DNA from 3 places in the Serratia sp. 25CWL12 genome. Region 2 is predicted to be linked to each of the others. Evidence: predicted binding sites of a transcription regulator. Region 2 holds the regulator's gene; each other region holds the start of a gene.
The links. The regulator PhoB, encoded in region 2, activates phosphate uptake and scavenging genes when phosphate is short. The targets are predictions, from matches to a motif close to CTGTCATAAAACTGNCNNAT.
Positions count from the first base shown of each region.

Region 1: a site for PhoB is predicted at 2,018-2,037, ahead of pstS (phosphate ABC transporter substrate-binding protein PstS). Genes of this name have one in related genera too.
Region 3: a site for PhoB is predicted at 2,004-2,023, ahead of ugpB (sn-glycerol-3-phosphate ABC transporter substrate-binding protein UgpB). Genes of this name have one in related genera too.

Region 1 covers NZ_CM147698.1:4,165,150-4,168,434, forward strand. Annotated here, with positions in the region: gene pstC (phosphate ABC transporter permease PstC) at 1-796, opposite strand, end outside; gene pstS (phosphate ABC transporter substrate-binding protein PstS) at 901-1,941, opposite strand; gene dld (D-lactate dehydrogenase) at 2,309-3,285, opposite strand, start outside.
Region 2 covers NZ_CM147698.1:3,201,421-3,204,705, forward strand. Annotated here, with positions in the region: gene phoR (phosphate regulon sensor histidine kinase PhoR) at 287-1,609, opposite strand; gene phoB (phosphate response regulator transcription factor PhoB) at 1,637-2,326, opposite strand; gene sbcD (exonuclease subunit SbcD) at 2,580-3,285, shown strand, end outside.
Region 3 covers NZ_CM147698.1:3,819,018-3,822,302, forward strand. Annotated here, with positions in the region: gene ugpA (sn-glycerol-3-phosphate ABC transporter permease UgpA) at 1-540, opposite strand, end outside; gene ugpB (sn-glycerol-3-phosphate ABC transporter substrate-binding protein UgpB) at 616-1,935, opposite strand; gene ACX9GV_RS16580 (aminotransferase-like domain-containing protein) at 2,110-3,285, opposite strand, start outside.

The DNA.
Region 1 (3,285 bases), 960 kb from region 2:
TGTTGCCAGGCATAAACAGTGAGAAACTGTCGAGTTGGTAGGTGTTACCGATAATGAAGGTGACCGCCATGGTTTCCCCCAAAGCTCGCCCCAGACCCAGCATAATACCGCCAATCACCCCATTTTTAGTAAACGGCAATACAATACGCCAAATCACTTCCCAGGTAGTACAACCAATACCGTAGGCGGACTCTTTCATCATTACCGGGGTTTGTTCGAATACATCACGCATAACTGCGGCAATGTAAGGAATAATCATAATAGCCAGGATCACCCCGGCAGCCAGAATACCGATACCGAAAGCCGGGCCAGAAAATAATTCACCAACAATCGGAATACCAGAAAGGACATTGCCCACCGGAGTCTGGAAATATTGGGCGAACAGTGGAGCAAACACGAACAGGCCCCACATACCGTAAACAATACTTGGGATCGCCGCCAACAGTTCAATGGCGATACCTAACGGGCGCTTAAGCCAATTAGGAGCCAGTTCCGTCAGGAACAGCGCAATACCAAAACTGACCGGGACCGCAATGATCAAGGCAATCAGCGAGGTGACTAACGTCCCGTAAATAGGGACTAAGGCACCAAACTGCTCAGCGGGTGCATCCCACTCTTTGGTCCACAGAAAAGCGAAACCAAACGCCTGCATACTTGGCCAGGAGGCAATAATCAGCGAAACAATAATGCCGCCCAGCAGCAATAAGGTAATCAGCGCGGCCAGTCTAACCAGCGCGCTGAAGATAATGTCACCGTTTTTACTCGGTGCTTTAATGGTCGGTTTAGGCCCAGCCATAGATTACTCTTCTGTTATAAAGCTTAAAGGGCTCAGCTTACTGAGCCCCGACACATCAGGCAAGGTGTATACCACACCTCTTGTGTTTTTAGAATAATATATTTTTAGAACAATGCTTTACCAGAACTGTCTTTGATATTGGTCTTCCAAGCTGCACGGACTTGCTCAACTACCTCATCTGGCAGTATAGCGTAATCCAGTTCAAGAGCCTGTTTAGCACCCTGGTTATAGGCCCAATCAAAGAACTTCAGTACTTCTGTACCTTGCTCTGGTTTCTTCTGCTCTTTGTGCAGCAGAATAAAGGTAGTGGAAGTAATTGGCCAAGCATTATTACCTTTTTGGTTGGTCAAGTCCTGTGCGAAGGTTTTACTCCAGTCGGCCCCTTTGGCTGCAGCGCTAAAGCTCTCTTTGGTTGGGCTCACTGGCTCACCATCAGCAGAGATTAATTTAGTGTAGGCCAGATTATTCTGTTTGGCATAAGCGTATTCTACATAACCGATAGAACCAGGTAAACGTTGGACAAATGCAGCAATACCGTCATTACCCTTACCACCTAAACCGGTTGGCCACTTAACCGTTGAACCGGTACCCACTTTCTCTTTCCACTGAGCATTTGCCTTAGACAGATAGCTGGTAAAGACGAAAGAAGTACCAGAACCGTCCGCACGGCGTACCACGGCGATATTCTGATCTGGCAACTTAACGCCTGGGTTCAGTTTGGTGATCGCTGGGTCATTCCATTTTTTGATATTGCCCAAATAGATATCACCCAGGGTTTGACCATCGAGAGTCAGCTCACCGGATTTGATGCCAGGGATATTGACCGCCATCACCACACCGCCAATCACGGTTGGGAACTGAAACAGGCCATCGGCAGCCAGTTTGTCGTCAGACAGGGGAGCATCGGAAGCACCAAAGTCAACGGTGTTAGCAATAATTTGCTTCACACCACCAGAGGAACCAATCCCCTGATAGTTAACTTTATTGCCAGTCTCTTTCTGATAAGAATCTGCCCACTTGGCATAAACCGGAGCGGGGAATGTCGCACCTGCACCGGTCAAGCTCGCAGCAGCGAATGCAGATACAGAGACCAGGGAGATAGTCGCTGCGACAATGCTGGCGACGGTGGTACGCATCAGTTTCATGATCCCTCCTAATGGGATATTTAAAAATCGACTTCGGGCTGTTTCAGTCAAATTAAGTATTGCTGATTGAAGGAAAATAGGACAGTTTCATGACAGTAAAATGTATAAAATATTACAGTTATATGACAGTGGTTGGGTTTATTATTTTTTGTTTTATTTTCAATGCATTAAAAATCATCATGCAAAATATCGGCTGAGTAAAACCCTACCGATCCTCACTCAAGTTCTGTACACGTCGATATTCAAGCTGCAGTCATGTCGTCTGGCCACCAGGAATATTCCCAGTAGAGCAGTTCATCCTTGAACTGCTTAAAAATCAATTCATTGCTACTTAACCCTTTTCCTGTAATGGAACAGTATCTTGTTTTTATCCCCAATATTTCTGTTTACTGGTTTTACCAATACCAGGGTTAAAACTGTTGGTCGGATCGGCTTCTTGGTAAAATACTTGCAAATCGGCTTTGGCCTGATACATATGCCCGACATTGTGCTCGGCAGGATACTCCGCACCTCTTTGGTCAATGAGCGCCAACATTTCTTCTTTTAATGCCTTGCTGTCTACTCCTTTTTTCACCAGGTAATCATTATGAAAAACGTGACACATAAAGTGGCCGCAATATAGTTTCTTAAGGAGCTTGTTGTCGATCTCTGGTGGCAAGGTTTCAAACCATTCGGAATCGTTGCGACGTAACGCGATATCCAGCGCCAAAATCTCCTGTACCTGATCGGCATGCACCGCCTGGTAGCGCACGGCAGCCCCCGCTGCAGCAAAGCGATGCAAAAATGCTTTTTTGCCTTCTTCTTCGGTGCAAACAAAGAAGTCACCGTCAGCCTGGGTAAAGTAATGCTGTAGATAATTCTGTGCTTCTGCTACCCCTGGGCCTGACATTTTGAGCATAAGATGATGTTCGAAGCGTTCGCGGTACTCTTTTAGGCTTATTGGCAAATGGTTGGGGGATAAACCACTTATTTTCTGCATCATGCGGTCGACAAGATTACGGGGCAGAAATGGCACTTTATTCAGATAGGTATCCATACGCCCTTTCAGGGTAAAGAAACGAGGCATCTGTTCGGTGCCAAACTTATCTATCATCATAAATGTATCTTTGCCATAACGCTCAGCAACATCAAAAATGTCGCGGTGCATATACTCACCCGCTACTGGCAGGTTTTCAAATTTACTGAGTATATGGCGCCGCAATTCGGTGAACACCGCCGTATTGTTGGTGCCGATATAGAACACCTGTTCAATACCCTCTTTGGCGAAAGTATCTAAGCGCACAGCAAATACCGCCAGTTTGCCAGCACAACCAGAGGCGCCATATAAACGGCGTTTGTCTGCAT
Region 2 (3,285 bases):
CAATAAAAAGCAGAGTTTTATACCAGAAATAGTTTTACAGCCAGTCGATAATCTCAATTTATCCGTAATAAATACCATATGATCTGTTTAATTTTTAAACAAAAAACACACGGAATGTGACAAATATGACCACCTTGTACATTAAAAAACCGCTATTGATGTCTTAAGCGCGCAAGTTGTGCTTTTTTTGCCAATAATAGAATAAATGATGAGCTGAGCATTTCAATGTACCGGTGGGCTCAGGCTCATCCACTGTATCTGGAGAAATAGCACAATCGCAGCGGTACTACTCGCCCATTTTCACCTTATTGTCGATGGATGCGGCTGGCACAATGAGTCGTTTCGGCAACGTAAAGATAAAGCGCGTACCTATGCCCGGGTCACTCAAAATCTCCAAGCGTGAATCATGATGACTCAGAGCATGTTTAACAATGGCCAACCCCAAACCACTGCCGCCGGTCTGCTGTGAACGTGATTTATCAACGCGGTAGAAACGTTCGGTCAAACGCGGAATATGTTCTGCAGCGATCCCTGGACCATTATCACTGACCTGGAACTGAGCACCCAGTGGCGTCTGCTGCCAACTTATCTCGATATGGGTGCCCTTTGGCGTGTGATTCACTGCGTTATACACCAGGTTCGATACGGCACTGTGTAGTTGATCTTCGTTACCAAATACCTGCAAATCTTCATTCACCCGGAAGCTAATCTGGTGATTCCCCGCACTCAGGGATTGCGCCTCTCGTTGCAATACACCCAGGATACGTGGAATATCCACCTTTTGATTCATCGCGATACTTGGCGCAGTTTCAATACGTGACAACGTGAGCAACTGCTTCACCAAGCCATCCATGCGTTTGGTCTGTTCTTGCATGGTACTCAATGCTTTATCGCGCACTGAGCCCTCAAGGGCTTCATCACTCATCATCTCCAAATAGCCCTGCAACACCGTTAACGGTGTGCGCAACTCATGGCTGACATTGGCAAAAAAATTACGCCGGGCCCCTTCCAACTGACGCTTCTGGGTGACATCACGGGCCACCATCAACAATTGCCCTTCGGAATAAGGCATAATGCGGAACTCAACAAAGCGCTCGTTATTTAAGTGCAATGTCAGAGGTTTGAAGAACGACTGCTGTTGCAGATATTGACTAAATTCGGGATAACGTATCAGGTTCAGAATATGTTGACCGTTATCTTCCGGCCAGCGGAAACCCAGCAAGTGCTGCGCCAGGCCGTTACACCAAAAGATATTACCCTCTACGGTGGTCATCACTACCGCATCGGGTAACGACTCCGCACCACTACGAAAACGTTTGATCAATAAGGCCAGTTCGCGGCGGCGATGGCGGTTACGCTGCTGCATTTTATACAAACCATAAAACAGCGGTTCCCAGCTCCCATGTCCCGGGGGCGGCGTCATACTACGATCAACCCACAACCAGTGGGAAAGTTTCAGTTGGTTATAGAAATTCCAGGCGAGGGCTACCAACACCGATGCCAATAACAACCAAGACAAATAACCAAAAATCAACCCAAGCAATAAAGCAGGGAAGCAAAAAAAGGCCAATTCCAGCAGCAGTCTCTTCCAGGATAAGCGTTCTAGCACAATAGTGTTTTCTCCAGCACAGGGCTGTCAGTAGCGCGTTGAAAAACGGTAGCCGGTACCGCGAACAGTTTGCACCATTCTATCATGACCACTGCTCTCCAGCGCCTTACGCAATCGGCGGATATGGACATCAACAGTACGGTCTTCTACATAAACGTTAGTGCCCCAAACGTTGTTCAGCAACTGCTCGCGGCTGTAAACACGTTCGGGATGGGTCATAAAGAAGTGCAACAGCTTGAACTCGGTCGGCCCCATATCCAGTGCCAGCTCATCAGCCATCACTCGATGTGAGGAAGGGTCCAGGCTTAACCCCTGCATTTCAATCAATTCCTCTACGGCCATCGGTGAAATACGGCGCATCACCGCTTTGATCCGGGCCACCAGCTCCTTGGGCGAGAAAGGCTTGATGATATAGTCATCGGCACCCACTTCCAACCCTCGAACCCGATCTTCTTCTTCTCCGCGTGCGGTCAGCATCATCACCGGAATATCCCGTGTCATCGCCTCACGCTTCATATACTTGATAAACTGTATTCCGGACCCACCAGGCAACATCCAGTCCAGTAATACCAGATCAGGAAACGGCTCAGACAGGCTCTTTACGGCGCTGTCATAATCCTCAGCTTCCAATGGTTGATAACCATTCTGTTCCAACACAAAGCACACCATTTCACGGATCGGCGCTTCGTCTTCTACCACCAGTATACGTATTGCCATCGTCAATCCTGCCAATGTGTTAGCGGCCTATTACACTCTGCTTGGATATTATGCGTCAGTTTTATGACAGTTATATGAATAAAACTGCCTCGGGATGACGCTTGGCAGTGAGATTGTTTCAATCCTAGACAAAATACTTCGAGTTGCTTAACAAAACGCCATCCATCTTGTTCAGCGTTTGCCCCCTGCCTGCATCTTGACGGAACTTGGGTATATACTCTGGTGCTATCATCGTTGTCAGCCTGGAAGATTCATGCGCCTGATCCATACCTCTGACTGGCATTTAGGCCAGTACTTTTTCACCAAGAGCCGCGCCGCCGAGCATCAATCTTTTCTGTGTTGGCTGGTTGAGCAGGTGCAACAGCATCAGGTCGATGCGCTAATTGTTGCCGGTGATCTGTTTGATACCGGCTCCCCACCTAGCTACGCACGGGAACTGTATAACCGTTTTGTGGTGCAACTACAACACACCGGTTGCCAGTTGGTGGTACTCGGTGGCAATCATGACTCAGTGGCCACACTCAATGAATCACGGGAACTGCTCTCTTGCCTGAACACCACAGTAATTGCCAATGCGCAAGCCGAAGTTGATCAACAAATTCGAGTGCTCAACCAGCGTGATGGCCAGCCAGGGGCGGTGCTCTGTGCGGTGCCTTTCTTGCGCCCACGGGATTTAGTCACCAGCCAGGCCGGTGAATCGGGCAACCAGAAACAGCAGGTTTTACAACAAGCTATCGCTAATCATTACCATGAGCTTTATCAGTTGGCCTGTGCACGGCGCGATGCCCTGGGCCTAGCCTTGCCGATTATTGCCAGCGGCCATCTGACGACCGTGGGGGTCACCACCTCAGATTCAGTGCGTGATATTTATATCGGTACGCTGGATGCCTTCCCTGCTCAGTTATTCCCCCCCGCCGACTACATTGCGTTGGGCCATATTCATCGTTCGCAATGTGTCG
Region 3 (3,285 bases), 620 kb from region 2:
CGCGGCGAGGAAAAACAGGAAGTTATAACTGATCTGTTGCCACACCGACGCCAGAACCACCAGGAACATCGCCTGACCACTGTTTTGTGCGTGATTCCAGTCGTAACCAAAACTGGCAAGAATGTGGGTAATCAAACCCATACCAGGGCTGAACAGGAAACTCCACAAAACCGCCGCTACAGCTGGAGCGACCGCATAGGGCATGATCATCAGCGTGCGATAAAAGCGACGACCGCGTAATACATGGTCCACCAGCGCAGCAAAAAATAGCGACACCAATAAGCCAATACCTGCGACCAGAAAGCTGAACACCAAAGTGGTGTAAAAAGATTCCAGATAATAGTCGTCTTGTAGCAGTTGCTTAAAATTATCCAAACCGACGAACTGGCTGGACAGACCAAAGGGATCAACACGTTGTACCGAGTACCACAACGCCTGACCCGCTGGCCATAAGAAAAATACCAGGGTGATCAGCAACTGTGGCAAAACCAGAACATAAGGCAACCAACTGCAACCGAAACCGGGACGGTGTGAACTCATCATCAAGGACTCATAGAAAGAAAAACGACGCAGAACGGGCGTCACAAGTAACGCCCGTCTGGATGGTGTTGGTGATTACTTGGTTGAGGCCTCGAAACGACGCAACAGTACGTCACCCCGCTGTACTGCGGTATCTAGCGCCTGCTGAGCCGTTTTCTTGCCAGCCCACACGCTTTCCAGCTCTTCATCTACCACGGTACGGATCTGTGGCATATTCCCCAGACGCAAGCCCTTGGTAAACGGTAATGGGGATTTGTTCAGCATCTGACGGGTGGGGACATCCGCACCGGGAAACTTGTCGTAGAAACCTTGTTGTTTGGTCAACTCATAAGCGGCAGTAGTGATCGGCAGATAACCGGTTTTCTGGTGCCATTCGGCGGCGATTTCCGGCTGTGCCAAAAATTGCATAAATTCCGCCACACCTTTGTAGGTCGCAGGGTCCTTGCCCTTCATTACCCACAGGCTAGCACCACCGATAATGGCGTTTTGCGGTGCAGTTTCCACACCCGCATGGTAAGGCATCATGCCGACGCCAAAATCAAATTTGGCATATTTACGGATACTGGCCATGGAGCCCGAAGAGTCGGTCATGATTGCGCAATCACCATTATAGAACTTCTCGGTTGCCTCACCCTTGCGACCAAAGTAGGTGAAATCCCCTTTTTGCTGCATATCCTGCAAAAGTTGAATATGCTTGACCTGTAATGGCTGGTTGAACTCCAACTTGGCGTTGGTGCCAGCAAAGCCATTATTTTCAGTGGCGAATGGTACTCCATGCCAGGCGCTAAAGTTCTCTAACTGGATCCAGCCCGACCAACCACTGGTAAAACCACACTTGATACCAGCTGCACGCAATTTGGCGGTATCCGCAGCCAGTTCCTGCCAGGTTTTTGGTGGCTGCTCAGGGTTCAAGCCCGCTTTCTTGAAGGCCTCTTTGTTGTAATACATCACTGGAGTGGAGCTATTAAACGGTTGGGATATCAGACGACCACTTTGGTTGTCACTGTAGTAGCCAGCCACTGCCGGTACAAATACTGACTCATCAAAGTTAATCCCAGACTCCTGGAATACTTGATAGACCGGCTTGATGGCTTTACTCGCCATCATGGTCGCGGTACCCACTTCATAAACCTGCAGAATCGCTGGCGCTTTGCCAGCACGATAGGCCGCAATCCCTGCCGCCAGACCTTGTTCGTAGTTACCCTTGTAAACAGGGACGATTTTTACATCAGGGTGAGATTGATTAAAACGACTCGCCAGCGAGTCCACTACTTCACCCAGTTCTCCTTCCATGGAATGCCAGAAGGGGATCTCAGTCACTGCCATAGCCTGCGTGCTGACCACCATGGTCAACGCAACACACAGTGTGTTTTTTTTAATCATTTGAATCAACATGGCTAACTCCTGAAAAATGCGGGAAATGCCCAAGAAAAAAGATACCGGGCATAACATGTCATGTTCAGGTGACAGAAAAATAACGCTTTGGTGAAGGCAACGTGACGGGATAATGACTAAATAATGACGAGCGGAATGCGGCGGTCAGGGGAGCCCCAGACCGCCGTAGAAAAATTACAGCGAACGACGCAGACGCGCCACCGCCTCTTGCATCTGTGGTTCGGTAGCGGTGGCAAATGACAAGCGGAAGGTAGAACGGTCCGGCTTGTCACAGAAGAAGTACTCACCGGGAACAAACACTACCCCTTGTTGCAGCGTGGTGTTTAACCATTCCGTGGCATTGAACGGCTCACGGAAGCGCGCCCACAGGAACATGCCACCTTTTGGCCTATCGAAGCTGATCACATCACCCAGCTCTTTTTCAACCAAGTCCGCCAGGATCTCGCCTTTGTGTTTATAGGCGGCACGGAGCTTTTCAATCTGTGCTGGCAGACGATCCAACCCCAGATAACATTCGACGATGCTCTGCGACAAGGCGCTGGCATGTAAATCGGCCGCTTGCTTGATAATAGCCACTTTGTGCAACAGGAAGGGTGGCAGGACCGCCCAGCCCAGACGCAGGCCTGGGGCCAGGATCTTGGAGAAGGTAGAGGTGTAGATAATATTTTCCGTATGGCCCAATACCTGCTGAGAAATCTGATACAAGGTGGCATTGCGCTCATCAGTGAAACGTAGCTCACCGTAAGGGTCATCTTCAACAATCAGGAAGTTATGTTCCGCAGCCAGTTTAACCAATTGCTCACGGCGTGCAGTACTCAGCGTCAGCCCACTGGGGTTGCCAAAGTTCGGCACCACATAAACCCCTTTGATTTTCTGGGTTTTCAGCAGTTCAGCCAGCTCATCAACCACCATACCTTCGCTGTCTGAAGAGACAGACATCACATGGGCTTCGGCCAACTCCAGCGTTTGCAGCGCGGCCAGATAGGTCGGGCGCTCGACGACAAACACATCTCCGGGGTTAATCAGCGCACGCATCACCAAATCCAGCGCCTGCTGAGACCCCGCAGTCACCAATATATCTTCTGGCTGAGCACGCACGCCACGCACGGCACATAGCTCACAAATACGTTCGCGCAGCAGGTAACTCCCTTCCGTCAATCCATACTGGAAAGCGCTTTTCGGTTGTTCGGTGATCGCCTGCTGAGTAGCCATGCTCAAGCCTTCGAAGTCAAACAGCGCATCAGAAGGGATGCCACCCGCCAGCGAGATCACATGCTCCATTTTACTGTGCTTGAGCAACTCACGGATTGCCGAGCTTTTTACATTTATGATGCGCTGTGCGAGTAATCC